Regions from separate parts of the Paenibacillus glycanilyticus genome, predicted to be linked through region 2. Evidence: a T-box and tRNA genes for the amino acid it is inferred to sense, from the RefSeq annotation. Region 2 holds a T-box; the other regions hold tRNA genes.
The links. The T-box of region 2 lies ahead of argS (arginine--tRNA ligase). A T-box ahead of a tRNA ligase gene usually reads a tRNA of that ligase, here a tRNA-Arg.

Region 1: it encodes a tRNA-Arg, which carries the amino acid that the T-box ahead of argS (arginine--tRNA ligase) is inferred to sense. The anticodon was not compared.
Region 3: it encodes a tRNA-Arg, which carries the amino acid that the T-box ahead of argS (arginine--tRNA ligase) is inferred to sense. The anticodon was not compared.

What each region holds. Positions count from the first base shown of each region.
Region 1 covers NZ_CP195155.1:1,287,181-1,297,563, forward strand. Annotated here, with positions in the region: tRNA gene ACR9FF_RS05760 (tRNA-Glu) at 1-72, shown strand, start outside; tRNA gene ACR9FF_RS05765 (tRNA-Val) at 153-228, shown strand; tRNA gene ACR9FF_RS05770 (tRNA-Met) at 247-323, shown strand; tRNA gene ACR9FF_RS05775 (tRNA-Asp) at 358-434, shown strand; tRNA gene ACR9FF_RS05780 (tRNA-Phe) at 450-525, shown strand; tRNA gene ACR9FF_RS05785 (tRNA-Thr) at 552-627, shown strand; tRNA gene ACR9FF_RS05790 (tRNA-Tyr) at 635-718, shown strand; tRNA gene ACR9FF_RS05795 (tRNA-Trp) at 722-795, shown strand; tRNA gene ACR9FF_RS05800 (tRNA-His) at 818-893, shown strand; tRNA gene ACR9FF_RS05805 (tRNA-Gln) at 923-997, shown strand; tRNA gene ACR9FF_RS05810 (tRNA-Gly) at 1,003-1,077, shown strand; tRNA gene ACR9FF_RS05815 (tRNA-Cys) at 1,087-1,160, shown strand; tRNA gene ACR9FF_RS05820 (tRNA-Arg) at 1,179-1,255, shown strand; tRNA gene ACR9FF_RS05825 (tRNA-Leu) at 1,268-1,349, shown strand; gene ACR9FF_RS05830 (spore germination protein) at 1,516-2,976, shown strand; gene ACR9FF_RS05835 (Ger(x)C family spore germination protein) at 3,010-4,212, shown strand; gene ACR9FF_RS05840 (GerAB/ArcD/ProY family transporter) at 4,475-5,578, shown strand; gene ACR9FF_RS05845 (LiaF transmembrane domain-containing protein) at 5,796-6,095, shown strand; gene ACR9FF_RS05850 (PspA/IM30 family protein) at 6,120-6,806, shown strand; gene ACR9FF_RS05855 (PspC domain-containing protein) at 6,794-7,276, shown strand; gene ACR9FF_RS05860 (PspA/IM30 family protein) at 7,279-7,980, shown strand; gene ACR9FF_RS05865 (sensor histidine kinase) at 8,111-9,124, shown strand; gene ACR9FF_RS05870 (response regulator) at 9,130-9,828, shown strand; gene ACR9FF_RS05875 (hypothetical protein) at 9,935-10,383, opposite strand, start outside.
Region 2 covers NZ_CP195155.1:5,754,245-5,764,627, reverse strand. Annotated here, with positions in the region: gene argS (arginine--tRNA ligase) at 1-1,526, opposite strand, end outside; T-box leader at 1,581-1,828, opposite strand; gene ACR9FF_RS25915 (thioredoxin family protein) at 1,868-2,191, opposite strand; gene ACR9FF_RS25910 (L-lactate dehydrogenase) at 2,241-3,194, opposite strand; gene ACR9FF_RS25905 (ABC transporter permease) at 3,673-4,626, shown strand; gene ACR9FF_RS25900 (carbohydrate ABC transporter permease) at 4,685-5,599, shown strand; gene ACR9FF_RS25895 (extracellular solute-binding protein) at 5,665-7,371, shown strand; gene ACR9FF_RS25890 (DUF4247 domain-containing protein) at 7,462-8,199, opposite strand; gene ACR9FF_RS25885 (DUF4178 domain-containing protein) at 8,311-8,817, opposite strand; gene ACR9FF_RS25880 (DUF350 domain-containing protein) at 8,848-9,249, opposite strand; gene ACR9FF_RS25875 (PspA/IM30 family protein) at 9,365-10,039, opposite strand; partial or broken gene ACR9FF_RS25870 (DinB family protein) at 10,106-10,279, shown strand.
Region 3 covers NZ_CP195155.1:1,133,403-1,143,785, reverse strand. Annotated here, with positions in the region: gene ACR9FF_RS05120 (hypothetical protein) at 1-157, shown strand, start outside; gene ACR9FF_RS05115 (NHLP leader peptide family RiPP precursor) at 233-469, shown strand; gene ACR9FF_RS05110 (ATP-binding protein) at 518-2,398, opposite strand; gene ACR9FF_RS05105 (metallophosphoesterase) at 2,534-3,268, opposite strand; gene ACR9FF_RS05100 (ribonuclease H-like YkuK family protein) at 3,441-4,064, opposite strand; gene ACR9FF_RS05095 (YqkE family protein) at 4,243-4,518, opposite strand; gene ACR9FF_RS05090 (aminopeptidase) at 4,539-5,777, opposite strand; gene ACR9FF_RS05085 (SEC-C metal-binding domain-containing protein) at 5,964-6,461, shown strand; gene ACR9FF_RS05080 (Gfo/Idh/MocA family protein) at 6,516-7,505, opposite strand; tRNA gene ACR9FF_RS05075 (tRNA-Pro) at 7,608-7,684, opposite strand; tRNA gene ACR9FF_RS05070 (tRNA-Arg) at 7,704-7,780, opposite strand; tRNA gene ACR9FF_RS05065 (tRNA-Gly) at 7,791-7,865, opposite strand; tRNA gene ACR9FF_RS05060 (tRNA-Leu) at 7,869-7,955, opposite strand; tRNA gene ACR9FF_RS05055 (tRNA-Thr) at 7,976-8,051, opposite strand; tRNA gene ACR9FF_RS05050 (tRNA-Asp) at 8,069-8,145, opposite strand; tRNA gene ACR9FF_RS05045 (tRNA-Met) at 8,167-8,243, opposite strand; tRNA gene ACR9FF_RS05040 (tRNA-Val) at 8,261-8,336, opposite strand; tRNA gene ACR9FF_RS05035 (tRNA-Glu) at 8,363-8,437, opposite strand; rRNA gene ACR9FF_RS05030 (23S ribosomal RNA) at 8,564-10,383, opposite strand, start outside.

The DNA of each region.
Region 1 (10,383 bases), 2.3 Mb from region 2:
CCGTTGGTCAAGGGGTTAAGACACCTCCCTTTCACGGAGGTAACAGGGGTTCGAATCCCCTACGGGTCACCATCTTTACAAAAAAGAAACAAAAAAGTTCTTGCCAAGCCGACTTGAATGTGATATATTATAAAAGTCGCTCGAGAGAATATGGAGGCTTAGCTCAGCTGGGAGAGCATCTGCCTTACAAGCAGAGGGTCGGGGGTTCGATCCCCTCAGCCTCCACCATATATGTTTTAAAAATGACGCGGGGTGGAGCAGCTCGGTAGCTCGTCGGGCTCATAACCCGAAGGCCGCAGGTTCAAATCCTGCCCCCGCAACCAAAACTTTATCTTCGGTTTTTACCGAGAACGATGTGGAGCTGTGGTGTAGAGGCCTAACATGCCTGCCTGTCACGCAGGAGACCGCGGGTTCGAATCCCGTCAGCTCCGCCATTTAATCAAACATCAGGCTCGGTAGCTCAGTTGGTAGAGCAGAGGACTGAAAATCCTCGTGTCGGCGGTTCGATTCCGTCCCGAGCCACCATGTTAGATGGTTGGAAAAGTTAATATGCCGGTGTAGCTCAGTTGGTAGAGCAACTGACTTGTAATCAGTAGGTCGTGGGTTCGACTCCTATCGCCGGCACCATTTTTACGGAGGGTTAGCGAAGTGGCCAAACGCGGGAGACTGTAAATCTCTTCCTAACGGTTCGGTGGTTCGAATCCATCACCCTCCACCATTTAGGGGCATAGTTTAAAGGTAGAACAAAGGTCTCCAAAACCTTTGGTGTGGGTTCAATTCCTGCTGCCCCTGCCAGATAATTTTTATAGTGAGTATGGCGGTCGTGGCGAAGGGGTTAACGCACCGGTCTGTGGCTCCGGCATTCGTGGGTTCAAGTCCCATCGATCGCCCCATTTTCACTAAAGTTTAAAAAGTTTTCTGTTGGGGATTAGCCAAGCGGTAAGGCAACGGACTTTGACTCCGTCACTCCAAGGTTCGAATCCTTGATCCCCAGCCATTTATGCGGAAGTGGCTCAGCGGTAGAGCATCGCCTTGCCAAGGCGAGGGTCGCGGGTTCGATTCCCGTCTTCCGCTCCATAATTAGGTGGCGCCATAGCCAAGTGGTAAGGCAGAGCTCTGCAAAAGCTTTACCCCCAGTTCGAGTCTGGGTGGCGCCTCCACAATTATTTCAATAAAATGTGCCCTTAGCTCAGCTGGATAGAGCGTTTGACTACGAATCAAAAGGTCAGGAGTTCGAATCTCTTAGGGCACGCCATATTTATCAAATGCCGGTGTGGCGGAATGGCAGACGCGCGCGACTCAAAATCGTGAGGGAAACCGTGGAGGTTCGAGTCCTCTCACCGGCACCAATATTGAAATGATTGCGCTGATTGTACTTTGTACGGTCAGCGTTTTTTGCATGTTTATATACTTTACGAGCACCTGGCGGACTAACCTCCGACGGGTGCTTTTTGTTTATATCGATTGGCGTATGACCATACTGATAATTATCAAATACGGGTGATGTGATGCAGCATGAGTCAGATCGATATTACAACGATTAAAGAAAAACTCGGTAACAGTAACGATATTATTTTTAAAGAATTCCAAATTGAATATGGTGGCAATTCTCGAACAGTGAATTTGTTTTATGCGGATGGACTAGTAAACACGGACTCTGTTCAGGATTTTATATTGGAGACTCTGATGGTGGAGTTTCCGAATCTTAATACGAATCAGCATCCTTTTCTGGACTTGCTGACCGCGGGAGAAATAGAAGAAGTGACATCGACGGATACGATGTACTATAACCTGTTTTCCGGCCATGTCATTCTTATATGGGACAGCAATAAAATATTGTCCATTGCTATGAATGGAATTAAAGACCGTGCGGTTTCAGAGGCCATGACGGAAACGGTAAGCCGCGGCCCCAAAGAGTCGTTTACGGAATCCATTCGCACAAATACGGCACTGGTCAGAAGGAAAATTAAGAATCCCGATTTGTGGCTTGAAAATATGAGAATCGGGAAAATGACCCAGACTAGTGTTTCCATAATGTATATAAAAGGTATTGTGAGCGATAAGATCTTGGAAGAGGTTCGTAACCGATTATCCAGAATAGATATTGACGGGATTCTGGAAAGCGGCTATATCGAAGAGCTGATTCAGGATTCCGCTTATAGTCCATTTCCGACCATGTACAATTCTGAACGGCCGGATGTTATCGCTGCGGAACTGCTGGAAGGCAAAGTGGCGATATTGGTGGATGGAACGCCTCATGTGCTTGTGGTTCCCGCTTTGTTCATTTCCTTCATGCATTCTGCGGAGGATTACTATCAACGCGCCGATATCAGCTCGCTGATCAGGATTCTCCGCTTTGTAGGCATCTTTATCGCTCTGTTAGGGCCATCGCTTTATATAGCCATCACGACCTTTCATCAGGAAATGCTCCCTACTCAGCTGCTCATTGGACTTGCGGCCCAACGGGAAGGGATACCTTTTCCCGCATTTATCGAGGCGTTGATTATGGAGATTACGTTCGAGATCCTGCGTGAAGCCGGGGTTCGGATGCCTAGAACAATGGGTCAGGCTATTTCGATTGTCGGCACCTTGGTTATCGGACAGGCAGCTGTGGATGCGGGGATTGTTTCCGCTGCGATGGTAATAGTGGTATCCATCACGGCTATATCAAGCTTTGTTGTGCCAGCCATGAATATGTCCATTTCCATCCGCATGATCCGATTCGCGTTAATGGGGCTGGCTGCGTCCTTTGGTTTATACGGGATAATTCTAGGCATTTTTGCGCTCGTGCTTCATTTATGCAGTCTCCGTACCTTCGGAGTACCGTATATGAGTCCATTTGGACCGTTTATTGCCGAGGATACGAAGGATACCTTATTCCGGCTACCGCACTGGGCCATGCGGAAACGGCTGCGTCTAATTAGTCAGAATAATATTACCCGAGGCAATAACAAGCTTCCCGGGCCGAAGCGGTAATCGAGAATAAAGGCAACGAGATGAGGAATTGCGATGATGATGCGGAGAATATTAGTTCCCTTATTGTTTGTTTTAATAGTGATGACGCTGACTGGCTGCTGGAATCGCCGCGAGCTTAATGATCTGGCGATTGCCGTGGCAATCGGAATCGATAAGGATGGGGAGAATCAATATCAGGTGTCAGTTCAGGTCGTTGACCCGGGAGAGGTTGCCGCAAACAACAGAACGATGACGCGGACTCCCGTTACGTTTTACCAAGCGAGGGGACGAACCATATTTGAAGCCATACGCAAAATGACTACGGTATCGCCGAGACCTATATATTCTGCCCACCTTCGGATGTTAGTCATCGGCGAGGAGTTAGCCAAAGAAGGGATTGCGGATGCTCTTGAATACATGTCCAGATATTATGAGCATCGCACCGATTTCTACATCACCATTGCAAGAGAGACTACCGCAGCAAGCACGCTGAAAATATTAACCCATTTGGAAGCTATCCCTGCCAATCAGATGTATTCTTCTTTGCTTAACTCGCAGAAGCAATGGGCGCCAACCGCATCGATAACGCTGGATCAGCTCATTATGGATATCGTTAGAAAAGGCAAACAACCGGTTGTCACCGGACTCCGCCTGAGAGGTGACCGCGAAAAAGGCGAAAGCAGGGAGAATGTTGAAAAAATTGCTTCACCCGCACACCTGCAGTATTCGGGCATGGCTGTTTTTAACGAGGATAAGCTTGTTGGATGGTTGAATGAAGGAGAAAGCAGAGGCTACTCTTTTATTCACAACGATGTACATAATACGGTCGGGGTTCTTAAGTGTCCCGAGGGCGGGAGAATGACAATTGAGGTCATTCGTTCGAAAACGACAACCAAAGCCAGGTTTGTAAACGGAGAACCGGAAATACATATAGGGATTCGTACCGAGGGCAGCATTGGCGAAGTGTTGTGTAAAATCGATCTGACTCAAAAATCGTCTATTTATGAGTTGGAGCACGAAAGCGCGGAAGCGATACGGGGGTTTGTACAGAAAACAATCCATCAGGTTCAGGAAAAATACAAAGTGGATATATTTGGCTTTGGAGATGTCGTTCATCGCGCGAATCCTTCCTATTGGAAAAGTGTTGAGAATAATTGGGATGCCGTCTTTCAGAAGATGCCGGTCAAGTTAGACGTTGTGGTAAATATCCGGCAGACCGGTACGGTTAGTAACTCGTTTATGCAAGAAATGAAGTAAGAAGGAATTAGCAACTATGATGAAATATATATGGCTATTCGCAGCCGCAGCTGTAATTATTCTGATTGAAGTGCCGTCATTGAGGAAGAGAAAGCTGAGGAAGGATCTTTGGGTATTCTTTTGCCTGCTGGGGTTAGGTATCTTACTGGTGATTATGAGGTTCCTCAATTTACATATTCCTAATCCGGTAAATGGGCTCGATTATATGCTGCGGCCGCTGGCCGAGGCGATTTTTCAAAATTTAAGCGGGAGGTGATGAAGGATGCTCGAGAAGGGAAAAATAAGTCACCGGCAGCTGACCGTTCTTACGCTTCTGTATACGATTGGCACCTCCATCCTGATCGTTCCTTCCATTATGGCCGTATTCTCCAAACAAGACGGCTGGATTGCATGCCTTATAGGAACAGCGGCCAATCTTCTAACCATATTGATTTATAGCGCGCTGGCCGGCCGCTATCCCACATTAACGCTTGCGGAGTTTAGCGAGAAGATATTGGGGAAGTGGCTAGGAAAGGTTATTTCGTTGTTTTTCCTTTCTTTTATCTTTTTGTTGTCTTCTTTCCTGCTTCGCGTCGTAGGGAATTTCATGACGACCCATATTATGCCGAATACGCCAATCGAAATAACGATTATTTTATTCATGGCTGTGGTGGTTTACGCGGTTCGGCTTGGTATTGAAACAACGGCTAGGGCAGCGGAGATTTTCTTGCCGTTTGTAATCGCATTGTTTCTATTCCTTACTTTCTTCCTGTTGCCCCAGATTAGAATAGATCGGGCTGAGCCTGTTTTCGAGAATGGAATAAAACCAATCCTGCTAGGCGCGTTTTATTATTTTAATCTTCAAGAACAGGTTATTCTCATGATGCTGGTTCCTTATACGAACAGGCCGAAAAAAGCAAGAAGCGCCTTGCTGGCGGGAACCTTGCTCGGCAGCGTGGTTATTATCGTTAGCGTACTGCTGTCGACGCTGGTACTGGGTACCGAATTCACGCAGAGGAATATGTATGCCAGCTATACCCTGGCGAAGCAAATCAGCGTGGGGAACTTTCTGCAGAGAGTCGAGGCCATGCTGGCAATTATATGGTTGATCACGATTTTTTTCAAAACGGTGGTTTGCATGTACGCCGTAACGCTTGGGACAGCCCAGACGCTGAGGTTGAAGGAATACCGTACGCTGACCTTGCCATTTGCCCTGCTGCTTGTTTTCTTGTCTCTCCTTGTCTACGACAATATCGTTAGCTTTATTGCGTTTACGCCTAAGGTTTTCTCCGTGTATGCGACTATCTTTATGGTCCTTATCCCGGCAGGACTATTAGGCATAGATGCGCTGCGTTCCAGCATGAAAGGGAACCAAACCTCATCATGAAGGTGCTGACTCTTGCATAGGGTAAAGCACCTTTTTTGCGTAATAGGACAGGATTCGACCCTTAAGGCGGAAGAGCGACTCGACCTAGGTCTAGCATAGAAACCGTCGTTGGTCCGTTTTAGAAAGTATGGATTCGATCTACAATAGGAACATAAGCAAGAGAGATTCACAAGAAGAGAAAAAACAAAGCAATCTTTGAGAGGCGGTGGAAGAAGCAATGGATGGTAAAAAAGCGTTAGGCTTATTGCTTGCAGTTGCAGGCGGCATCATGGTACTTAAATTCTTCGGCATCCATCTTGGTGCACTGGTGGGTACCCTGTTCGCAATCGTATTAATCGGACTTGGGGTAGTTGCCTGGAGAAGCAATAAAAAGATCATCGGCGGAATCGTTGGCGCAATCGGTATTTTGATGCTGCTGCCGGCATTGTCGAAACTGATTATGCTGGGTATCGCGGTTGTGCTGATCCTGTTCGGTATTTCGATGGTGAAAAAAAATAACAACAATCGACATTTCTAATAAAAAAAGTTGGGAGGGCCATACATGAGCATTATGCGGCGAGTGCGCGACATTACAGTGGCAAGTTTAAATGAAAGACTGGAGAAAGCAGAAGATCCGGTTCGCCTGATTGACCAGTTCCTCTGGTCGACGCGCGAAGAGATTATTCAAGCGGAACGGCTGCACCAGCAATATCTAGGACATAGCAATCATCTCAAAGCGCAATGGCTGCAAGCAGAGCAGCAGAAGGAAAAACGCGAGCAGCAAGCATTGACCGCGCTGAAAGCCGGCGAGGAGCAGCTTGCGCGAATCGCTCTTCACGAGAAGACAACCAGCGAAGAGCGCTCGAATCAATACCGAGAACTGTATGAACAAAGCCGTCAGAATACGGTGGATCTTGAAGATCAGCTTCGCGAAATGCGCAGCGAGTACCAGCTTGTCTATGACAAACGCGAATATTACGCGGCAAGAATGGAGTCGCTCAGACTTCAGCAGCGCATGAATGCGCGGTATACGGAGGGCGGCCAGGCGGGCGGCGTTCAGCCGGGCTCGATGTTCCGCAGATTGGAAGACCGGATCGGCGATATGGAGATGGAAGCAAAAAGTCTGCATGATCTTCGCCGGATGGGCAAAGAGTTCATCAGCGAAGCAGGCAACCAGGTGCAATCCGTAATCGAACGCGAGCTGCAGCAATTAAAGAAGAAACTTGAGAAGGAAGGATGGTCGTCTTGAAAAAACTGTACCGCTCCACCCGCGACAAGAAGCTGTTTGGTCTTTGCGGCGGACTCGCGGAAATGATCAATGTCGATGCGACACTTATCCGTATCCTGCTCATCGTCGTTACCATCTTTACAAGCGGATTCGCAATTCCTGTCTATATCATTGCCGGCCTTATCGTTCCTAAGGAACCAACGTTTTATAACGGTCACGGCTTTGGACCCGGCGGGTTTGGAGGCGGCTACGGCGGCAGCGGGTACGGCAACGGTTATAACGGCGGCCAAGGCGGCTTCGGTTCCTCCTTCGGCGGTCCTTACAAAAACCCGCCGCAAGGACAATGGGATAACTTCTCGCAAGCACGTCCAAGCCAGCAAGCTTCGTCGCAATTCGATAGCATGATGGATGATCTTGAAAAAAAAGCACTTCGTAAAGAAATCGAAGAATTACGCGCCAAATTGGCTAAATATGAGAAGGGAGAGATTTAACAATGGGAATCTTTAAAAGAATGAAGGATCTGACTAAGGCATCGGTGAATGAGGTATTGGATAAAATGGAAGATCCGGTAGTCATGCTGAATCAATATCTGCGCGACATGGAATCGGAAATTCATCAAGCGGAAGTAACGGTAGCGAAACAAATGGCGAACGAACGCCGTCTGAAACAACGTCTGGATGAAGCGGTACGCAGCATTGCCGACCGCGAGTCGAAGGCAGAAGCAGCGCTTCGCGCCGGCCAGGAAGAGTTCGCTCGCAAGCTGCTCGAAGAGAAGCTTTATTTCGACCAGAAGGTGAACGAATACAGCGATCTTCATGCGCAAGCGAAAACGCAAGCCGAAGAGCTGATGCAGCAATTGCACGGCATGAAGGATGAGTTCTACCAGCTTCGCAATAAACGCAATGAGCTGGCATCCCGCGCTCAAATCGCTAAAGCGCAAAAGCAAATGGCTCAAATTTCTTCGAACCATACGATCGACAGCGGTACGGCTTCGAGAGGCTTCTACCGTATGGAAGAGAAAATCATGCAGCTTGAAGCGGAAGCGGATGTTCTTCGCACTCCTTACTCGGCAGCATACAGCGGTACAAGCAACAACACAGGCTCCTTTAGCGCCGCCGATATGGAGAAAAAGCTGAAGGTTGACGAGCAGCTTGAAGCTTTGAAAAGCAAGCTGAACAAACCGGAAGAAGTATAATCAACCAGAAGTATGCAATAACGGGAGAGCGGACCGGGTAACCGCAATTTCATTAAGCTTTAGCTTAATGAAATTGCCGGGGGGATCGGTCTGCTCTTCCCTGCGTACGTATTTGAAGGAGTGGACCTGGATGGCTGAAGGACAAGCGAATGAGCACCATCGTGCGGAGAGGCCCAATAAAGAAGCAAGACGCAAAAATGTGACCGAGACCGTATTATGGCTCATTATTATCGTGAGTCTTGTCATCATTGTGCTGCAAGCGATTGGTTACGTGCGACTGTATACTTTCCAAGGCAAGTGGGCTATCTTAGGACTTACCGTAATCGGAGCAGCAATGGCGGCAGCAGCGATCGTTGGTTTTCTGCAGAATTCCAAGCTTAAGCAGGCCGTTGAACGGCTCAGCGAGCAGCAACGCAGACGCAGCTATCGGGTAACGCTGAATTCGGCGGAGGAGGAAGGCGGTGTTCCGGTGTCCGAACAGGAGCAAAGCGATGCGATCTGGACGGAGAAGGTCAAGTTCTCGGCTGTTATCGAGGAACGCCAGCGGCTTGCAAGAGAGCTGCATGACGCGGTCAGTCAGCAGCTGTTCGCGATCTCGATGACGGCGACGGCTGTCAGCCGTACGATTGAGCGGGACTGGGAGCGGGCGAAGAGACAGGTACAGCTCATCGAAGAGATGGCTTCCGTAGCGCAATCCGAGATGCGCGCCCTGCTGCTGCATTTAAGACCCGTTCATCTGGACGGCAAAAATCTGGCTGCCGCATTAACAGCGCTGGTGGACGAGCTTAAGCAGAAGGTTCCGATGACGATTGATTTGGACGTTGATGACTCGATTACGATGAAGCCCGGGGCCGAGGACCATTTGTTCCGGATCGCTCAAGAAGCCTTGTCGAATACCCTTCGGCACGCAAAAGCGGAAAGTATGGAAATTAAGCTGCATCGGAAAGGCCCCGAAGTACGTATGTTATTAAAAGATACCGGCATCGGGTTCGACCTGGAAGCGAAGAAGCAAACCTCTTACGGATTATTAACGATGGAAGAGCGTGTGAATGAGCTTGGCGGCTATTTACATATGATCTCGAGACCGGGAGAGGGAACAAGCATCGATATCCGGGTTCCGATTGACGGCGAGATAGAGAAATAAGGACCATGTACATGTTGAAGGAAGCGGTGAATAAGGTGGAACCGATCGAGCAACTGAATGAACGGATTAAAGTATTGTTAGTGGATGATCATGAAATGGTGCGTATCGGGCTTGCTGCGGTGCTCGATACGGAAGAAGGTATCGAAGTCGTAGGGGAAGCTAGCAACGGTTATGACGGAATTCGTCTGGCTCAGGCCTACAAGCCTGACATTGTGCTTATGGATCTTGTTATGGACGGCATGGATGGCGTGGAAACAACGCAAAAGCTGCTTGAGCTGTATCCGGAGTGCAAGGTTATCGTATTAACCAGCTTTATCGATGATAGCAAGCTGTATCCGGTTATTGAAGCGGGGGCGTTCAGCTACCTGCTCAAGACGGCCAGAGCAACGGAGATTGCGGATGCGATTCGCGCAGCGGCACGCGGACAGTCGGTATTGGAATCGCAGGTTGCCGCCAAGATGATGAACCGTCTCCGCAAGCCGAAGCAGCCGGTACAGGCCGCGCTTCATGATGATTTGACGGAGCGAGAGATGGACGTGCTGAAGCGGGTAGCGCAAGGAATGTCCAATCAGGAAATAGCGGACGAGCTGTTTATCGGCGTAAAGACCGTGAAATTCCACATTACGAACATCTTTAACAAGCTTGACGTCGAGGACCGTACGCAAGCGGCGATTTATGCGCATAAGCAAGGGATTGCGGAGTAGAATGCATGGTTTTTATCAGATTGGGGCTGGCCTGAAGTTGAACTTTAGGAGAGCCCCTTTTTTCGTCTTACTGCTGGAGGGAGAGACCTGTTTTTGTTAAAATAAGTTAAAGGCGGCGGTTAAGAAGCATTCCGCTAGCAGGAAAAGGCCAATACGTTGCCATGGTATTGTAATAACAGCTATAGGGCTGCAGAAGCGGCATATCCTTGCGCAGCAAATCCAGCACTCTTGCAGAAAGAGGTTCTTCCAGCGCTTTGTGAAGAGAGGTGATCCAGCCTCTTGGCCCCGTAAGCAGCTGAACGGAGGATTCGACCTTGCAGGGGTCGGGGAGCTGGATCTGCCAGGTACCGTTCACAAGCATCAGTCCATATTCAACCGCAGCAGGATGGGACATTGCTTGCTCGATAGAAAGCTTAAGCCGTGGATGAAGGAAGGGTTCAGCCTCTTCGAGGAAAGCAAGCAGTCCGTTTACGGCTGCTGCTACCTTCAGTAGTTCTTCCTCAATGACGGGCAACGTTGGATTTTGTTTGATTTTACGGGCAGAGAGCCGGATCA
Region 2 (10,383 bases):
CGGGCGGCAACGGAAGGCTCATAACGCTGCGCTGCTTGCGCAAGCGCATCCGGATAGCGCATCAAGGCCTTCGCCAGCTGCCAGGATGGGTCGCTTTCGGCATAGCGGTAATCGGCTGCATCGGCATATCCACCGGGTTCTGCAGGAGCGCTGCTGCCCGCCTTGCGAAGCAAGCTTTGCGTTCTTGCGTAAGTATATTGCACGTAAGGCCCCGTCTCGCCTTCGAAGTTAACGACGTCCTCGAGCGAGAAGTTTATTTCATGGAGCCGCGAGTGGAGCAAGTCGCCAAAGATAACGGCGCCAACGCCAACGGCTTCCGCAACCTCGGCTTTACCGGTGAGAGCAGGGTTCTTGTCCTCGATAATGCGAAGAGCATGAGCTGCCGCTTCATCTAGAACATCCTCCAGGAAGACGACCTTTCCTCTGCGTGTAGACATTTTTTGCCCGTCCATCAGCATCAGGCCAAACGGGATATGCTTGCATTCTTTCGCCCAATCGAAGCCCATCCGCTCGAGCACCAGGAATAACTGGCGGAAATGCAAGGATTGCTCCGCGCCAACCACATACAGCAGTTCATTGCCCAACATCTGATCGTGCCGGTAGATCGCGGTGGCTAGATCGCGCGTGGCGTAGATCGAGGAGCCATCGGATTTTTTGATGATGCAAGGAGGAAGTCCTTCTTCATCCAGCCGCACAACTAACGCGCCATCGCTCTCCTGGAGCAAGCCTTGACGGGTCAGTTGATCGACTACCGCATCCATCTTGTCGTTATAGAAGCTTTCGCCAAGGTAATGGTCGAAAGCTACGCCGAGGCGGTCGTACAGCTTGTTGAAGGCGGCTAGACTGTCCTCGATAAACATTCGCCAATAGCGGTTGGCTTCCGGGTCGCCGCTCTCCAGCTTGACGAACCATTCCCGTGCTTCCGACTCCAGATCCGGCTGGTGCTCCGATTCCTCATGGAAACGAACATATAGCTCGAGGTAGGCTTTAATCGGATCCTCGGCTTTGCCGGCGGGGTCTCCCCATTTCAGGTAAGCTGTAATCATTTTGCCGAATTGGGTTCCCCAGTCTCCTAGATGATTAACGTTAACCGTATCGTAGCCCACCTTGCGAAGCAGGTTGTAAAGGGCGTTGCCAATCATCGTCGAGCGCAGATGCCCGATGCCAAACGGCTTGGCGATATTGGGGGAGGACATGTCGATAATAACGCGTTTGCCTCCGCCAATCTGCGGTATTTGCGCTCCGCCATTCCGTGCGAATTGTTCGATTGCCGCGGCGCGGTTGAACTTGAAGTTCAGGTAGGGACCGGCAGCGGATATCGTCCACCGGCTGCTCTCCGGCAGGGAAGCCGCCAGTTGTCCGGCGATTAGCGCCGGGCTTTGCTTCATCAGCTTCGACAAGGCAAAGCAGGGGAAAGCAACGTCGCCATGCTGCTCGTTAGGCGGAAACTCCAGAAGCTCCTCAATTTGCTGGCTGGATAAAGAGCAGTGCTCCGCCAGGCTGACGGCAATCATTTCTTTTAACATAAGGCAAGCCTCCCGAAAAATGGTGGTCAAAATAAAACATAAAACCCCCGTCTCGTAAGAGACGGGGGTTCATCCCGCGGTGCCACTCTTGTTGCTTGCAGGCAGGCGGAAATGTGAAATAAACGCGCTGCTGGAAGCATCTCGCCGTTGTAACGGTTCTGAACCGGGCAGGCCTACTGTATAAAGGTTCGGCGAGCCATCTCCCGGGTCCTCTTCGCAAAAGGTGCCATCGCCGGCTTTCACCACCCCGGCTCGCTGCTCATGGTCATCGCCCTTGCTACTGTCCCGTTCCTCGATGTTATATAACGAACATCATACTTGATGTTATCTGAATAATCAATCTATTGTTTCATGCGATGGTTAAGAATTTGAATAAACGACTGGCAAGCCACGAAAGTACGCATCACCGTAATCGGTTCCCCATCCTTATACAAGGCCATGGCGGGAACGGCGCGCAGCTCAAGCGGAGCGGCAGTCTGCGGGAACAGATCGATATTGACCGAAGCAACGGTCATTTCGCCGCGAAGAGAAGGGATGGCGGCCTCGAGCTGTCCGGCAATCGTATGGCAGGGGGTGCAGAAGGTGCTGCGGTACAGAACAAGCACGGAGCCTCCGCTCGCGATTGCTTCCTGCAGCTGTTGATCAGTTAGCTGGTTCAAAGACATAGGACGGTTATCTCCCTGATACTAAGATTAAATGATGTCCTCCATTGTATCATCCCAGCTTCAACTGCTCAATTGCCCCGCGAATGATCCGGCATGAAAAATCCATCCGCCGATCCTCCTCCTGCGTCAAATTAAGCTCAATAATTTCTTTGACGCCGCTGCGGGTAATGATGGCGGGAACGCCTGCCGCAACGCCCGTCTGGTTGTATTCCTGCTCGAGGATAGAGGAGACGGCGATGATACGGTGTTCATCGTACAGAACGGAGCGGGTAATGTAAGCAAGCGCATTGCCGATGCCGTAATGGGTGGAGCCCATGCGGGTGTAAATTTCCCAGCCTGCATTCTTGGTCTGCTCGGCAATTTCATTCAGCTTGAGATGGCCGAACCGGACGGGATGCTGGTTCAAAATATCTTGAATAGGCTTGCCGCCAATCGTCACATGCGACCACGCCGGGAATTGGGATTCCCCGTGTTCGCCCAGCACGTAGCCGTGCACGCTGCGCGGGTCGACGGAGAAATGCTCGCAGAGCAGCGTTTTGAGCCGGGCGGAGTCAATGGATGTGCCGGAACCTATAACCTGGCTTCGGGGTAGACCTGACAGTTTCCATACGATATAAGTAACCACGTCAACCGGATTAGCCGCCGCCAGAAAAATACCGTTAAACCCGCTGCCCATAATCCGCGGAATGATATCGCCATAGATATCTGCGACCGTGCTTAGCATGCCCATCCGGTCCTGGCCTTTAGGCGGATAGCCGCCTGCGGACAAAATAACGACGTCCATATCCGAGCAATCCTCATACGTACCGGTATAAATCTTCGTGCGGGAATGAATAAATTCCATGCCATGCGACATATCGAGCGCTTGGGCCACTGCTCTGTCAGGAGTTCGTCCGATTAGCATGATCTCGTCGCATATCGACTGATTGATAAGGGAATACGCGCAGCTTGAACCCACGTTGCCAACCCCGACGATCGCTATCTTGCGCGCTTTGCTCCTCATGCCCATCCAGCCCCTTACCCAAGTGTTGTTACTTCTAGTATATGGGCTTGCATACCAATGATGTGACGGCGAAGTTACGGTCATGTTTGTCTTTCTTACGCTTCGGATAAGCGGACGAACATAGGCTGTGAGAATGGCGCTTCCGCCGTAAGGCTATGTCTAAAGTCTTGCCGGCGAAAGCGAGGATTAGCGATAATGCGACTAAAATCTCCATGATCCTACATGATGCGACAAACATATTTAATATATTATATAGATTAATGTGAAATGAGTGGGCTAGAAAAAAGAAGAAATACCTGTATTTTGTTTAAAAAATAAGCTTTTTTGCCCAAATTCCCCCTAAATTCGTTCATTGGTCGTATTGATTGTATATATTAAATATATTATATTAATATATATGAAACCGCTTTCACCTTAAGAGGGAGAGTTATCCGATTCCGCGATTGTGTGTTATCCATTTTAGGAGGTGGAAGAGACAATGATTGTGAATGAGGCAAAAGCCGAAGTTATGCCGATACCCAAAAAAAAGAACCAGACTTGGTCTAGAGTTTGGTATTTCAGGCATGCGTACTTGTTTATGCTTCCAGCTGTTATTTGGTATTTGGTGTTCAGCTATTATCCGATGTATGGCGTTTTGATCGCATTTAAAGATTTTAAGTACAATCTCGGAATAATGGGAAGTCCATGGGAAGGGCTGCGGTTTTTCAAGCAGTTCTTGAATGATTCCAATTTTTATTCCGTTCTCAAAAATACGCTGTCGATCAGCGGTCTTAAGCTGCTGTTCGGATTCCCGGCACCGCTAGTTCTTGCTTTAATGCTTAACGCCGTGATGCGCAGCAAAATCAAGCGCATCTTCCAAACGATTTCTTACCTGCCGCACTTTGTATCCTGGGTCGTAGTCGTAACGCTGATGCAAAAAATTCTTTCTCCCAACGTTGGTCTTGTGAATGACATTCGCGAAAAAATGGGGCTCGATTCGATCTTTTTTATGGGAATGCCGTCCTTATTTTATCCGCTCGTCATTTCCTCCGACATCTGGAAGGGCATCGGCTGGGGCTCGATCATTTATTTGGCCGCGTTAACCAACATTGATCCACACTTGTATGAAGCCGCGGAAATAGACGGGGCGGGCCGCTGGAGCAAGCTGTTCAAAATCACGCTGCCAACCTTGGTGCCTACGATCGGCATTCTGCTGATTTTCTCCCTAAGCGGCATTCTGAATGCCGGGTTTGACCAAATATGGCTAATGCAGACGCCAGCTACCTTAAGCGTCTCTGAGATATTGGACACCTACGTGCTTAAGACGGGTATCCAGCAAGGACAATTCGCTTATTCCACGGCGATCGGCTTATTCAAATCGGCCATCTCGCTCATCCTCATCATAACGGTCAACAAGATAGCCAAGAAAGTAAGCGACGTGTCTTTATGGTGATGAAAGGCAATCTCTGCATGAATCTATTGCTTCACAATTCATTTGAGGAGGTGCGGGAATGGGCACGAGAAGAATGTCGGCAGCCGATAAGATATATTCGACCTTGAATTATACCGTTTTGCTCCTATTTTGCCTGACGGCACTCTACCCCTTTATTTATTTTTTGGCGCTTTCGTTTAATGACGGCTACGACGCCATGAAAGGCGGCATTTACTTATACCCTCGCGTATTTACGCTTGAGAACTACGCCAAGGCATTTAATAATCCGCAGGTTTTGAATGCCTTTTGGATTTCCGTTTCAAGGACGGTAATCGTTACCCTATGCTCCGTCATGCTGACTTCCTTGCTCGCTTACGGTCTTTCGCGGAAAGGTCTGCCGGGAAGGAAATACATCGTCTTTTTCTTCTTCTTTACGACCTTGTTCAGCGGCGGATTGATTCCGACCTTCATCTTGTACCGGCAAATTCATATTATCGATACGTATTGGGTGCTGGTGCTGCCCGTGCTGTACGACTTTTTTAACGCGATTGTCATGAAGACGTTTTTTGACGGGATCCCTCCCAGCTTGTCGGAGTCGGCCCGAATCGACGGGGCAAGCGAACTGCAGGTGTTTGCCCGCATCATTCTCCCGCTTTCCATGCCGGTATTGGCTACCATAGCTTTGTTTGTAGGGGTTGGCGTGTGGAACGACTGGTTTACCGGGCAGTTCTTCATCTCGAAAGAAAACCTTCAGCCTGCGGCGACGTTCCTGAACAAAATGATAAGCGAAGCGTCCTTCCAGACCATGACGGGTTCAAGCGGCGGATCGTCCATCCAAAACATGAGCCAATCCCAAATGGAGCTGCGGGGCGTAACGCCGGAAGCGCTCCGAATGACGTTCGTTATCATCATTACCACTCCGATCCTTTGCGTGTATCCGTTCCTTCAACGGTTCTTCGTAAAGGGTGTACTGGTAGGTTCGCTCAAAGAGTAGTCGCGAGGGGTATAAGAGGCATTGCCTTTTATATATACAATTAAAAAATGAGAGGGGCTTGTCAAATGCGTAAAACCAGATTAAAAGGTTCTCTTGGCCTGGCTGCCGCGATCCCGCTGCTTGCATTGTCGATGACAGCGTGCAGCGATAACGGGGGGAACAACGCACCAGATGCGTCTGCGTCTGCAGGCAATGCAACGAATACGGGGCAAAAAGAAGCGGATGCACCCAAGCAGGTCACGTTAACGTTCCTGAGCGCCTGGAATGGCGGCGGAGCGGGTTTCCCGCAAGATCAAGAGAACAATCCGGTAGCAAAAGCGATTAGAGACAAGACTGGCGTCACGCTCAAGATGGAATCCATCACGACAAGTGAAGTCGAGAAGCTGAATACCATGTTCGCTTCAGGCACGGTTCCGGATATCGTAAACGCTCCGTACTGGTCGACAACCGGCGGTGAAGGTCAAGTTATCAAAAAAGCCGCTCTGGAAGGTCAGCTTCTTGACTTAACGCCTTATCTCGATAAATATCCGAATATTAAGAGACTGGTCACGACTGGCATAGCGAAGGACTTTGCCGAGTTTGACATGAATAGCCCTGATCTGAAGGGCAAGCAATATATTATTCCGACGGAGACGCCGGACGGTTCGATCGAAAGCATTCATAACTGGAATTATGGCCTTTATGCCCGCGGCGATATTTTGAAGGCGCTGAATGTAAATGCGGCTGATATCGATACTCAGGATAAGCTGTACGATTTGCTGGAGAAGATCAAAAACGGCAATTTCAAAGATATTAGCGGCAAGCCGGTTATCCCTTCCGGAACGCTGCACAACGGTTGGGATTCCAGCCAATTCACGAAGGGCTGGACGGGTTACAATATTTCGGACTTCCGCGAGGAAAACGGCAAGCTGACCTTCTGGGCTTTGTCCAAAGACGAAGAAGACAAAATGATGTATTTGCGCAAGTTGATCCAGGGCGGACTGTTCGATCCCGAAGCATTCAGCAACACCGACACGACAGCGATGGAGAAGCTGACCACCGGCAAGCTTGCCGTATTCGGAGCTCAGCCTATGCTTGGCGATCTGTCCAAAACGCTGTATAAGACGAATCCGGAAATGCAATACGAGCTGCTTGGTCCAATGAAGAATAAAAATGGCGAAATCGCTACGCAGGTTGAGAAGCCAGGACGTTCCGGATTCCCTGCGATCTTCTTGAGCGCGAAGATCAAAGACCCGGATGCGGCACTGCGTTATATTGATTTCGTAAACAGCGACGAAGGCCGTCTGCTCGCGTACTGGGGTATTGAAGGCAAGGATTACACGATGGTGGACGGAAGACCGCAATGGATTCCGGACGTGAAGAAGCAATTTGACGACAATCCGGACCTGAAGCGCGACGAAGGACTTAGCTTCCTGCCGGGCAGATTCACTGGCGCATTCTCCGATACGGTGACATGGCCGAAAACGGATGATCAAAAAACGCAATGGGATAAGCTGGAGGAAAGCTTCTCGGCGAAAATGCCGATTAAAATCATTGATAAAGTAAGCGCCTCTTATCTGGAAAGAGAATGGCCGAAATATCAGCAATATCGCGACAAGGTAGGTAGCTTTGATTTTAACGCGGAATTGCAGAAAGCCTACTTCGCGAAATCGGATGATGAAGCTTTGAAAATCCTTCACAAAGCCCAAGACAAATTCAAGGATGCCGGTGTCGAGGAAATGACCGAGTTTGTCGCTCAAAAAGCCGCGGAACGGAATGACATTGGCTTCTAAGATATAATAGGACGAACACAAATAAACCGCCCGGTCGCCCGGGCGGTTTATTTGTGTTTATTGCTCCATTCACAGTAAGCATGCGCATCGTCACCGTCGCCGCGAAACGCGGCCGGAGCCCATCCGGATCTTCGGCGCCGATTTTTTCGGCTTGGTGAAGACCGAGCTCTTCTTCGATGAGCTTGATGACGAGCCGCCGGTAATGACCTTGCCGGTCTTGCCGGTGGAGCTGCTGCTGCCTGATCCGACAGCAGTGGAGTCGGCGTTCTTCGAACGTTTTAAGATGGATCCGCTACGGTTCACCGTCATTGGCGGTGCTTTTTTCAGATCCTGATCGGTTGGCGTATGGTAAGTGGTCTTCGGTTTGTAGACATCCTTCTGGGAGTAACCGCGGTAATTGCCATGACCGTACCTGCCGTTATCGAACAGATCGCTCAGCACGCTGGCGAGCAGGTAGCCCTCCAGGAAGCTGCTGCTGTAGTTGTTGCGTACGTATTCCTTGGAGTCGATCTCGATCAGGGAGTCCGACGGATCATCGGGAGCCTGCTGGATCTGGATGACCTCATCGCTGTAGACGAGGAACATCCTCTCGGTACTTTCCGCAGACTGCTGCTCCGGCTTCTTCTTATCGACAAGCTGCTTGGCGACCTCCGGAACGGTCTGGTCCGCAGCCCGGTAGACGTAAGACGTCTGGCTGCCCGAACCGTTCACCGATTCAAGCGGGTACTTCTCCTTTACGGTGTCGGAGATGGCGCAGGCCGCAAGCATGGGAATGACGAGGCTGAGTAATAGAATAATTTTGATGCTATGAAGCCACCACTTCTTCATCTTGCTCCTCCTAAAAAGAATTGCGAAGCAATTCTTACTTCGAAAGCATAAACTTAAAGAATTGCGAAGCAATTCTTGCTTCGAAAGCTTAATCTTAAAGATAGCTTCGCCCTATGCGCCCCGGATCACGCGGACATCCGCGGGCAGCACGGATTCGCCGACATACAGCATGAAGCGTCCGTCCAGCCATTCCACTCGGAGCAGCTTCATATCGTCGGACTGATATTGCCATACGTATTGCTCGCCGCCTTGCATAAACGGCGTTTTGCCGTTGGCCGCGATCATACCCGAGAAGTTCTCTTCCATGTGATAAGCCCGGTCATCCAGCTCAAGGGTAGTTGGTACTTCGTCAAACGTATCCAGTCTTCCATCGATTTGCTCGTACAGCGCGAAAACCGTTCTTTCGCGTTCTTCAATCGAGAGATAACGGATGTCGCTTCCGTCCTGCAGCGTCAGCACAACCGCGTTGCGGCTGCGGTTCCGGCTGCTGCCGGTAACTTGATACGTGACCAGGGAAACTTCGCATACATCGCCGGGAGCTAGAGACAGGATGCTTTTCTCCGCTTTCACCGGCTCAGGCTTTGCCATAATATTTTTAATCCGTTTAAAAATGCTCATCTAGGTTTACTCCTTCGTACGATCGTTCTGTTAGACCGAAGCAATAATCAGCGCACCCGCAATGTGAAGGGACCCGGCGATTAACGCGTAGCCGACCTTGCCCTCGTGAATGCCTTTGTCCAGCTGAATGCCGGCAATGGCACCAAATATAATCCGGAAAATCGCTTCGACAATCAGCAGGGTGATAAACGATACAAGCGAGATCACAAGAGCTTCCCACATGTACGTTGCCTGTCCGATCGACGATGCAAGGATGTAGGCCTGTGCGCCCAGCTTCATGACGAAACGGACCGCTACAGCCATATTACCATCTTTCATTTCCTTAAAATCATGGTATTTCGTGGACAATGAGTCTAAATACATGAGGATAAAAAGCAGCAGCGCCCCAGCGCCTGTCCACACCGGAATTTGAAGCAAATCCGTCCAAGTCATGACCATCTTTCCCCCAATAAAGTAATAGAACCGCAAAATCCGCCGGCGCTGCCGTTAAGCTATGGCGCCGGCGGACATGTTTGCGTCAGTCCATTTTATTCCATGCGAGCAGGAGCTATTCCTTCTTTTCGTACTGTCTCATCAGAGCGGCCAGCTCGTCTTCAACCGCTTTGTCCTTGCCAAGAGCCGCGAACTCGTCGTCAAGCGATTTGCCTTTGGACTGGGCAAGTTCGTTCGATGCTTCGGCGCGCGCTTCGGCTTGAAGCATTTTTTCTTCCATGCGCTTCAGGCCTGCGGAAGCGGAATCGGAGCTGAAGCCCGCAAGCGATTTGTTGATGTGCTCTTGCGCTTTGGCCGCTTGGTAGCGGGCAACCAGCGTCTCGCGTTTGTTTTTCATCTCGGTCAGCTGTTTGCGCATTTCGTCGAGCTTCGCGCGGAGGTTATCCGCCATCGCTTTGTTGTTGTCAAAGCTTGTTTTGTATTCGGCGGCTTTCGCTTCAGCCGATTTTTTCTCTTCCAGCGCACGGCGGGCAAGGTCGATGTTCTGAGCTTGAGCCGCGATATGCGCTTGCTCGCCGCGTTTTTCCACGAGCTGAGCTTGCTCTTCGTACAGCTGCTTGAATTTTTTCTCGAGAGCGATTTGGGCCGCTACGGCTTTTTCGGCATCCTCAAGATCTTCTTGCATGTCACGGATATATTGGTCAGTCAGCTTGATCGGATCTTCCGCTTTCTCGATCAGAGCGTATACATTCGATAAAGTAAGGTCACGAAGTCGTTTGAAAATAGACATTTTAAACATCCTCCCGGAATTTTCGATTTTCAATATTGGAGCTTATATCACCTACATACGATTATACGCTCGATTAGGTTTCATTTCGATAGTTCGGGAAAAAGTGGTGCCCGGTTTATTCAGCATGTTGTTAACCATGGTACGTATCACCGGGGGAACGTGACGGCAATACTAAGACAACAGGGGCATCCGGGCATTGCAACGGATTATATCTTTTTCCTGTACGGGCAATTTAATTAATCCACAGGTTTATCCACATTATCAACATGAGTAATCCCCAATTATAGTGGGACTTTACATAAAGTTAATAACATATCCACAACAGAGGATGTCCACATAAAGTC
Region 3 (10,383 bases), 2.1 Mb from region 2:
CCTGGGCAATGGCGAAATTGATAACGCGCCGCTCCTTTCTTTCAGCCAATTCACCTATGAAGGGATAGCAAGCTTCACGAATCGGGTAGAACAGACGAGAAGGACTTTATTATCAGGCGGATTGGATTATATTTTGTCGAATTTTCAGATAAAATAGTATAATATAACCAATAGTTATGCTATAATTCTATTACTCGAGTAGTATTTTATTAGCATAATTGGAGGGGTTAGTTTGTCGAATCAGATTACTAGGGATCAAATTATTCAAAAGGCTTGGGAAGACGATGCATTCAAGCAACAATTATTGAATGACCCTAAAGCGGCTATCAAAGATGCGTTTGGCGTAGAAATTCCAGATCATATCGAAGTAACAGCCGTGGAAGAAACGCCAGATCACGCCTACCTGGTGATCCCGCCGAAACCCTCCGCATTAAAATCTGCATCTTCAGAAGAATTTCCATCTTGGTAATTAAAAACAAATAATAAAAACCACTCCATTTAGGAGTGGTTTTCCTATTTACGCCGTTGGGAAAGTAACCATAACTTCTGTTCCTATCCCTTTCGTACTCTTAAATACGATATCCCCTTGCATTACTTCAATAATGCTAAAGGTAACCATAAGTCCAAGGCCTGTACCTTTAGATTTGTTGGAATAATAAGGTTCCCCAAGCTTAACAAGTTCCGCTTCGGTCATGCCTTCCCCGTTATCCTTTATGCAGATAACAACCCTGTTTCCTTCCATATGACCGCTTATTTCAATACGGCCCTCATTTTTCAAAGCCTCGATACTATTCTTAATCATATTAATAAAGGCCTGCTTGAATTTCGAGGAGTTCCCATGAATTTGCAGATGGTCGGGTATATTTAATCTGATTTGGCCGCCTTGCATATTTGCTAGTGGGATCAGAATAGTACCGATATGCTTGAACTCATTGGCTATATTTAATACAGAAACATGCTCAAGCTGGGGCTTGGCAAAGGTCAGAAAGTCGGTAATTATTTCGGAAGCACGGTCCAACTCATTGATCGCAAGAAGCATATAGTTCTTTTCTTTATTGCTGCCACTTTTCTCTTCCAGGAGCTGCAAGAATCCCCGTGTAACCTGCAACGGATTTCGAACTTCATGGGCAACCGATGCTGCAAGCTGACTAATCATATCCAACTTCTCTGATCGCTGAAGCTCATTGTTATAAATCTCTAACTGTCTGGAATATGTAACAACTTTTTCGAAACTAAGAACAATCTGTCTACCCAACATAACTACCAGTGTGAACACGAAACAGACTATTCCCCATTTCCAATACGTAAACTCATAGTTTCTAGAATGAGAATAATATTGAATAATGTCTGCAACAGTAAACAATATAAATATCCCGATACCTGTTGAAAGAATTAACGCATCCTTATGCTTCTTGAAGCTGTGAACCACTAGAATGCCAAATATGAGAAGACAACCAGCAATAACCCCTATTGCAAACATGGCGGTTGCAACGAAGTAATAAACATAATAAAAAGCATTGTTCGTCAGAAGGTTCAAAAATAAACAGATAGAAGATACAATCATTAACCACAAAGCATAGATTTTAAAAATACGAATGATTGAAAACTTCCCTCTTCCAAAGTATGTCTCTAAAAAGAAGAACAAAGAAGGCAAAATTAAATTAGATGTCAGGTCAAAACCAGTTGCATAAACTAATCCATAGTTCTCATTTATCGTATACAGAAACGGCGAGTAGAAAATCAGTATGCAGCCAATTGAAAAAACAAGACTGCTAAGTGATTTCCAGCCTGCTACATGAACCCTTTTCAAAAAAATCATACAAAAAAACATGAGCGCAGCAATGAAAATAAAAGCTGCTCCAAGAATGATATTGTCTATATCTTTCATAAGAATAGCTCTGTATAACTTCGAATATTCACCAAGAACAATGCCCGAGATCCCGATATTGCCTGTTTTATTTACCAAATGTATGTAAAGGGTTTCATTTTCGGATGTACGCTCCAACGGAACAACAAAGCGATTTACATCATAAGAATGACTCCTTTTCGTTTCAAATACATTACTTCCATTCCTATATGCAATAACATTCTGAGCGTATGCTTTACTTACTAGCAATCCTGCATTTGCCCACGAGATTGAAGGCAGCTCAATCTTTACCCATAACGAACTTGTCCCTTTCGGCAACACCGGCTCCTTCTCGTTTTCCTTCACGGTAATCCAGCCATCGGCAGGCGGTATCTTGTTATCCTCATCATTCCCCGGATGAAGCTGCCACTCTGTGATTCGTATTTTCGACGCTGATTCTTCTGTATTCGCAAAGGTGATTGTGGGGCTTATTGAAGTGATGACTATTATAGATAATAAAATGAAAATCGTATACTTCAGAAAGGCCTTCATCTTTACACCTCAAATATTGGAAAATAGTTCTTATTACTCATAAGTTCGACATTTTTCGATTATATCCTTCACCTTTCTCTTATATATTAAAAATCTTAAAAATAAAAGGAGCGGAATATCCGCTCCAGATTGTTACTATGATATCGCTGCTCTTCTTGCAGGCACCGAGAATGACCGTACCTCTTCGCCGATAATCTCAAGCGCGTTCAATTGAAGGCCGCTGGCACAGCCTCCGTCGATTCCAATCTTGCCTTTGCCGTACCAGACATCCGCTCTGCCATGCAGATCAACGGTTTTCGTATGGCCGAACACGACTACTTTATCAACCACCGTATCCGCCCTGTGGAACGAATCCTTAATGTATAAGAAATCCCTCTTCGGCTGTTCCTTCCAGTTCGGGTATTTCGGATTCAGTCCCGCATGCACATAGATGAAATGCTTATCCTCGTAGTAATAAGGAAGCTGCTCGAGGAAATCCGCGTGATAAGGATAACGCTCGAGAACCGTCTCTCTAAGCCTGTTCAGCAGATCCTCCTCGCTGCCCGTCATATCGCTTCCCTTCAGATAGCTGTACACGGTCTGACGGCCGCCATGGCGGAAGAATTTCTCCCTTGCCTCTTTGGTTTTGTTGCGAACAATATCCACGAAACGCTCGTCGTGATTGCCTTGAACCGCAATGGCACCATGCTCCCGGACCAGGCTAGCCGATTGTTCAACAACCATCTTGCTGTCCGGCCCCTTGCTGACGAAATCTCCTAGCAAAATGAGCTGATCTTTTACCGGCTCGTAATTAACCCGCTCGAGCAGCCGGTTAAAAGCATCGTAACACCCATGAATATCGCTAATGACTAGCGTCCTTTCCTTTCCCATGACATCCCATCCTTCCCCTATACGTATTTCATTCTACAGCTATCGAAAAAAAACCTTCCGAAACGTAAAAAAGCCGCAGGCCATAAGGCCTGCGGCTGCTTAAGAACTTGTCCTGCTCCCGGTTAAGCTAAACCTTGTTCATCTTGTTGAAAAAAAAAGAAACGCCGTCTATCTAAACAAGACCATGGCGCTTTTTGAATCGGACAGGCTTCTTCGTATGGCGGTTGGCATAAGCCGATGCCGCGTAGGAATCCGGCTTCACTCTTGCCAGATACGTTCCCATCCCCTTTACCCGGTCGATCATCTCTTCTACATAAAGCGATGTCTTATTAATCGTTGGTTCTGTTCCTGCGTCGATATCGATAAATAAATCAAGCGAAGCTCCCTGGTAAACGAATGGCAGCAGCACCTCTTCCATCCGCTGGATAGCGCCATCCACGAAATAATAGGCAACCTCCTGGGACAAAGCCGTTTCCATCGTCAGCTTCTCCTTCAGGGAGGTCAGCTCGCGCGGGACAACAACCTGCCTGTAACAAGCCCAAGCGCCCTTCCCCATCCGCCGGATAATGATGCCTGTTACGAACTTCGTATATCCGTTAAAACCTTGGCTGTCTGTCCCAATGACAAAATGATACGCCGCCCTTGGATCACTCGCCATAAAATTCAATATGCGATCGTACACCTCATGAATCGTAAGCCTGCTCTCCGTCACGTTCTGGAACCGCAGCTCTTCCGGAAGAAGGAGCTTGTTACCCGATAAATTTTTTCTCATCGTCGTCACCTGTACAATGTACATTTCAGCCCTTTCTCTCAGCAATCGCCAAAATCCCGATCTTCTATACCATGCCTATGCGAAAGGAGTTGTATATTATTATTAATAGTTATATGATGACAAGCACGATTCTGCCTTACCCAAAAAAAGAAAAGGCCCCTAAACCGCGTTGTCTCGCGGCTTAGAGGCCTCTTCCCTGCTCTTACTTATATTTTCGCCAATCCAGCTTGCTGTTCTCCAGCAGATAGCTCATATCGCTCTCCAGGCGCTTCTGTTCCTTCTTGCGGGCCTCCTCGGCTTCCGTCCGCGCTTTCTGCTTCCGCTGCTCCTCAGCCGCCTTCATCTCGTCAGATTGGGCTTTAAGCTTCTGCAGTACGTCAGCGCTAAGCATATCCTTTAACGTTGTCCCCTGCTCCTGCTGAGGGCTTGTATTCGCCCTGTGGCTCGCAGCAGGTGCCGTTCTTTTCTTCTTCGCCATTTCATCCTCACCTACCGTTCTTAAAATGCCCAGTTCCCTTTGCGGAAGATCGGCACGATTGTTCCATCGGCTTTGATGCCGTCAATATCCATCTCAGCGGATCCGATCATAAAATCAACATGCGTGATGCTGGCATTTACGCCGTTCTCGGCCAGCTCTTCCGGAGACATTTGTTTCCCGCCGTCGATATTAAACGCATAACCGCTGCCAATTGCCAGATGGTTCGATGCGTTCTCGTCAAACAAAGTATTATAGAACAGAATATTCGATTGCGAAATCGGCGACTCATGCGGCACAAGCGCAACTTCGCCCAAGTAATGCGAGCCTTCGTCTGTATCAACAAGCTTTTGAAGAGTTTCCTGGCCTTGCTCTGCTTCTACCTTCACGATCCGGCCGGCTTCAAACGTAATCTTGAAATTATCGATAATATTGCCGCCGTAGCTGAGTGGTTTCGTGCTGGACACATAACCGTTAACCCCGGTCTTTTGCGGTACCGTAAATACTTCCTCCGTCGGCATGTTAGCCATGAAGGAAACATGGTTCTGGTTTTCGCTGCCTGCGGCAACCCAAATATGCTTATCCGAAAGCTCGATCGTCATATCCGTACCAGGAGCCGTATAATGCAGCTTTACAAAATGATTCTCATTGAGCGCTTGCGCTTTGGAATGAAGCGTAGCGTTATGCTCTTCCCATGCTTTCACCGGGTCTTCCGAGTGGAGGCGAACCGCCTTGAAGATCGCTTCCCAAAGCTGGTTGACGGCTTCTTCTTCGTTAACGCTCGGGAATACTTTGGAAGCCCATGCTTTACCGGCCGCGGCTACAACGGTCCAGCTCACTTTATCGGATTGAACCGCTCTGCGGAATGCTTGCAGACCTTGGCCAGCAGCCTTTTGGAAGTTGGCAATTCGCTGCGAGTCAATGCCCGACAGCAGATCCGGGCTGGAGGAAACGATGGAGATAAATACGGCATTACGCTCAACGAAGGAATTCCGTTTGGCGGTCTCCCATTCCGGGAAACGGGTAAATACCTCATCGGCAGCCTTCTCGTATTTGAGGCGCGACAAGCTGTCATCCGTCCAATCGACATGGACATTGCTTGCTCCAGCCAAATAGGCCTGCTCGGCAACAAGCCGTACAAGGTCAGCTTGATCGATAGCCCCTGTAATAAATACCTCCTGGTTCTTTTGTACATTAACGCCTACTCGTGCGATTAGTTCAGCGTACTTGGTTAAATTGTTAACGAATGCAACGTTTGTCATCGCTCATTCACACCTCTCTAAATATGTATAATGACTATTCTTTGCTTCTTGTCCCGGGCGTATGAAAATTATTACCCCGGACGAAAAGAATGGAAAATGAAGGTTTTTCGTTTTTCCATACCTCTTTTTATGTTATTATATAGGAATGTACTCTTGCATAAAAGATTTTCGCACGAAGGAGCTCTTATGTCTAAACTAGGTAGAAATGAACAATGTCACTGCGGCAGCGGCTTGAAATATAAAAAGTGCTGCATGTCGAAGGACGAACAATCGGCTAGAACAAGCAAAGCCTCCAATGCAATTCGTCATTTTACAGAAGCTGAACTGGTTCACTTGGTTGACCACGAATCCACGTGGGCTAATCCGCAATATGCAGAACTGGCGCATGAACTTATTGCTTCCATGAAACAGGATTACAAGCCTAACCATATCGCAATGGCGGTTATGATCTGGCATGATTTCACGAATATGACGAAACCATCGTATCGCAAATCCGGCGCATTCTGTGCGGCGTTGGAATATATGGTCTGTGAGGTTACCGAATCCGGTAAGAGCAAAAACGATCTTGCCGAAAAATATGAAGTATCCGCTGCTACGATCACTAAGCGTTATCAGGAGCTTTCCGGCTTCCTTATGCAGCAGCTGGAGCAAAACGAGCCGACCCCGGAAGCGGTTGCTCAATAATCGAACAGGCTGTTTCGGATTTTCCATCCGGAACAGCCTGCTTTTTTTATGAGCTTACTTCTTGTCCGCAGGGTATGCAAGCCCGATCTGGCGGCGTGCCTCGTCCATAATCTCCATGACAACAAGAGAGTTGGCATAGGAGTTAACCGGCGATTCAAGCTCGCCGCGTTCAATAAGCTCGGCAAAAGCTTGAATCTCGTATACCATGGAATTATCCGCTTGCTGTCTGCTGATGTTTTCTTCGGGACGCCCGTCACGGTATTGGATCCGAACGCTGGCCGGCTGACTGATTCTCTCGATAACCATATTGCCTTCTTCACCCTGAATTTCAGCAGGCATATTCGAATTCGAGATCTTTGAGTGCAGCAGGACGGCTTCCATATCCCCGTAATTCAGGATTAGACTGCCCTTGCCGTCCACGCCGGACTCCAGCATAACCGCACTAGCCTTGACGCTATCCGGCTTGCCAAACAGTACGACAAGCGGGTATATGCAGTATGTGCCGATATCCATCAAGGAGCCGTTCGACAATTCCGGCAGGAAAGCATTAAGCACTTCTCCTGCTTTGTATTTGTCATAGCGGGAAGAGTACTGGCAGAACGAAGCAAAGAAAGTACGTACCTTGCCAATCTTGTGGAGGTTCTCGCGAATCGCTTCAAAGTTAGGCATCACGGTCGACTTCATGGCTTCCATCAGCAGCACCTTATTCTCCCGCGCCGCTTCGAACATGGCTTGCACTTCAGCAGCATTGGAAGCTAGAGGTTTCTCGCAAAGCACATGCTTCCCATGCTTGATAAATGCAATCGCATACTCGGCATGAAGCGAATTCGGGCTTGCTATGTAAATTGCGTCAATCAGATTGCTTTGCGCCATCTCTTCCAGATCCGTGAAGGTATGAGGAATGCCCTGTGCATCCGCATAAGCCTTTGCACGCTCCTCCGTACGCGAATATAGCGCCGTTACCTCAACTTTATCTACCAGGCGTGCCGCATTCATAAACGTTTCCGTAATAAAGTTAGAGCCAATAATCCCAATACGCAGCATAAGAATTCACCTCTTCATCTTTAAGTTGTCCATAATTGTCCATAAACTAAAAAAAGCCCGCCCTACGTACCAAGTACGTCTGCTGACTCCAATAAATTGAAATGGTCGGGATGACACGATTTGAACATGCGACCCCCTGGTCCCAAACCAGGTGCTCTACCAAGCTGAGCTACATCCCGTTATTCAATTAAGAAAAAATGGCGCGGCCTAAGAGATTCGAACTCCTGACCTTTTGATTCGTAGTCAAACGCTCTATCCAGCTGAGCTAAGGCCGCAAAAAAATTATGGAGCGGAAGACGGGAATCGAACCCGCGACCCTCGCCTTGGCAAGGCGATGCTCTACCGCTGAGCCACTTCCGCATATGGTGCGGTCGAGAGGACTCGAACCTCCACGGCTGTTACACCACTAGAACCTGAATCTAGCGCGTCTGCCAATTCCGCCACGACCGCATGCATATTGTGTTGAAAAATGGTGCCGGCGATAGGAGTCGAACCCACGACCTACTGATTACAAGTCAGTTGCTCTACCAACTGAGCTACACCGGCATAAAACTTTGTAAAAATGGCGGAGCTGACGGGATTCGAACCCGCGGTCTCCTGCGTGACAGGCAGGCATGTTAGGCCTCTACACCACAGCTCCATGCTACTTTCGAAAAAAAATTGGTTGCGAAGACAGGATTTGAACCTGTGACCTTCGGGTTATGAGCCCGACGAGCTACCGGACTGCTCCACCTCGCGGCATTACAAAACTCGTATGGTGGAGGCTGAGGGGATCGAACCCCCGACCCTCTGCTTGTAAGGCAGATGCTCTCCCAGCTGAGCTAAGCCTCCATACTTTTTTACCCTTGGGGTGAAATTGGTGACCCGTAGGGGATTCGAACCCCTGTTACCTCCGTGAAAGGGAGGTGTCTTAACCCCTTGACCAACGGGCCTTGTATTCAAGATTTGCGCCTTGAAAACTGGATGCGAATTAATGAATTCCTTAAGTTTCTTTCGGGGTCCCCGAAAAGTAATCGGAATAAGCTGCAACGCTTAACTTCACTTTTTGGGGGTTGTTTTAGGATAAGCCCTCGACCGATTAGTATTCGTCAGCTCCACACATTGCTGTGCTTCCACCCCGAACCTATCAACCTCGTCGTCTTCAAGGGGTCTTACTAAATTGGGAAATCTCATCTTGAGGGGGGCTTCACGCTTAGATGCTTTCAGCGCTTATCCCGTCCGTACTTGGCTACCCAGCGGTGCTCCTGGCGGAACAACTGGTACACCAGCGGTACGTCCATCCCGGTCCTCTCGTACTAAGGACAGCTCCTCTCAAATTTCCTGCGCCCGCGACAGATAGGGACCGAACTGTCTCACGACGTTCTGAACCCAGCTCGCGTACCGCTTTAATGGGCGAACAGCCCAACCCTTGGGACCTACTTCAGCCCCAGGATGCGATGAGCCGACATCGAGGTGCCAAACCTCCCCGTCGATGTGGACTCTTGGGGGAGATAAGCCTGTTATCCCCAGGGTAGCTTTTATCCGTTGAGCGATGGCCCTTCCATTCGGTACCACCGGATCACTAAGCCCGACTTTCGTCCCTGCTCGACTTGTTGGTCTCGCAGTCAAGCTCCCTTATGCCTTTGCACTCTCCGAATGATTTCCAACCATTCTGAGGGAACCTTTGGGCGCCTCCGTTACATTTTAGGAGGCGACCGCCCCAGTCAAACTGCCCACCTGACACGGTCCCTCTACCCGATTCAGGGTAGCAGGTTAGAACTCCGATACGATCAGGGTGGTATCCCAACGTCGCCTCCACACAAGCTGGCGCTCATGCTTCTCAGGCTCCCACCTATCCTGTACAGATCGTACCAAAGTCCAATATCAAGCTGCAGTAAAGCTCCATGGGGTCTTTCCGTCTTGTCGCGGGTAACCTGCATCTTCACAGGTATTAAAATTTCACCGGATCTCTCGTTGAGACAGCGCCCAAGTCGTTACGCCATTCGTGCGGGTCAGAATTTACCTGACAAGGAATTTCGCTACCTTAGGACCGTTATAGTTACGGCCGCCGTTTACTGGGGCTTCGGTTCACAGCTTCGGATTGCTCCTAACCGCTCCCCTTAACCTTCCAGCACCGGGCAGGCGTCAGCCCGTATACTTCGCCTTACGGCTTCGCACAGACCTGTGTTTTTGCTAAACAGTCGCTTGGGCCTTTTCACTGCGGCCCCCTCGGGCTATTCACCCTACCGAGGCACCCCTTCTCCCGAAGTTACGGGGTCATTTTGCCGAGTTCCTTAACGAGAGTTCTTCCGCGCGCCTTAGCATGCTCTGCTCGCCTACCTGTGTCGGTTTGCGGTACGGGCACCTTCACCTGGCTAGAGGCTTTTCTTGACAGCCGGAGTACATGACCTTCGCTACTGCAATTTTCGCTCCCCATCACAGCCTAGCTTACGCGAGTTGCGGATTTGCCTACAACTCTGCCTCACTGCTTGGACAGGCTATTCCATCAGCCTGCGTCACTGCCCTTCTGTGTCACCCCATTGCTCATAACGGTTTACGGTGGTACAGGAATTTCAACCTGTTGTCCTTCCACTACGCCTTTCGGCCTCGCGTTAGGTCCCGACTTACCCTGAGTGGACGAGCCTTCCTCAGGAACCCTTAGGCTTTCGGCGGACAAGATTCTCACTTGTCTTTTCGTTACTCATACCGGCATTCTCACTTGAATGCAGTCCACCAGTCCTTCCGGTCTGACTTCAATCCGCATTCAACGCTCCCCTACCCAAGTACCATACGGTACATGCCATAGCTTCGGTGGTGTGTTTAGCCCCGTTACATTTTCGGCGCAGAGTCACTCGACCAGTGAGCTATTACGCACTCTTTAAATGGTGGCTGCTTCTAA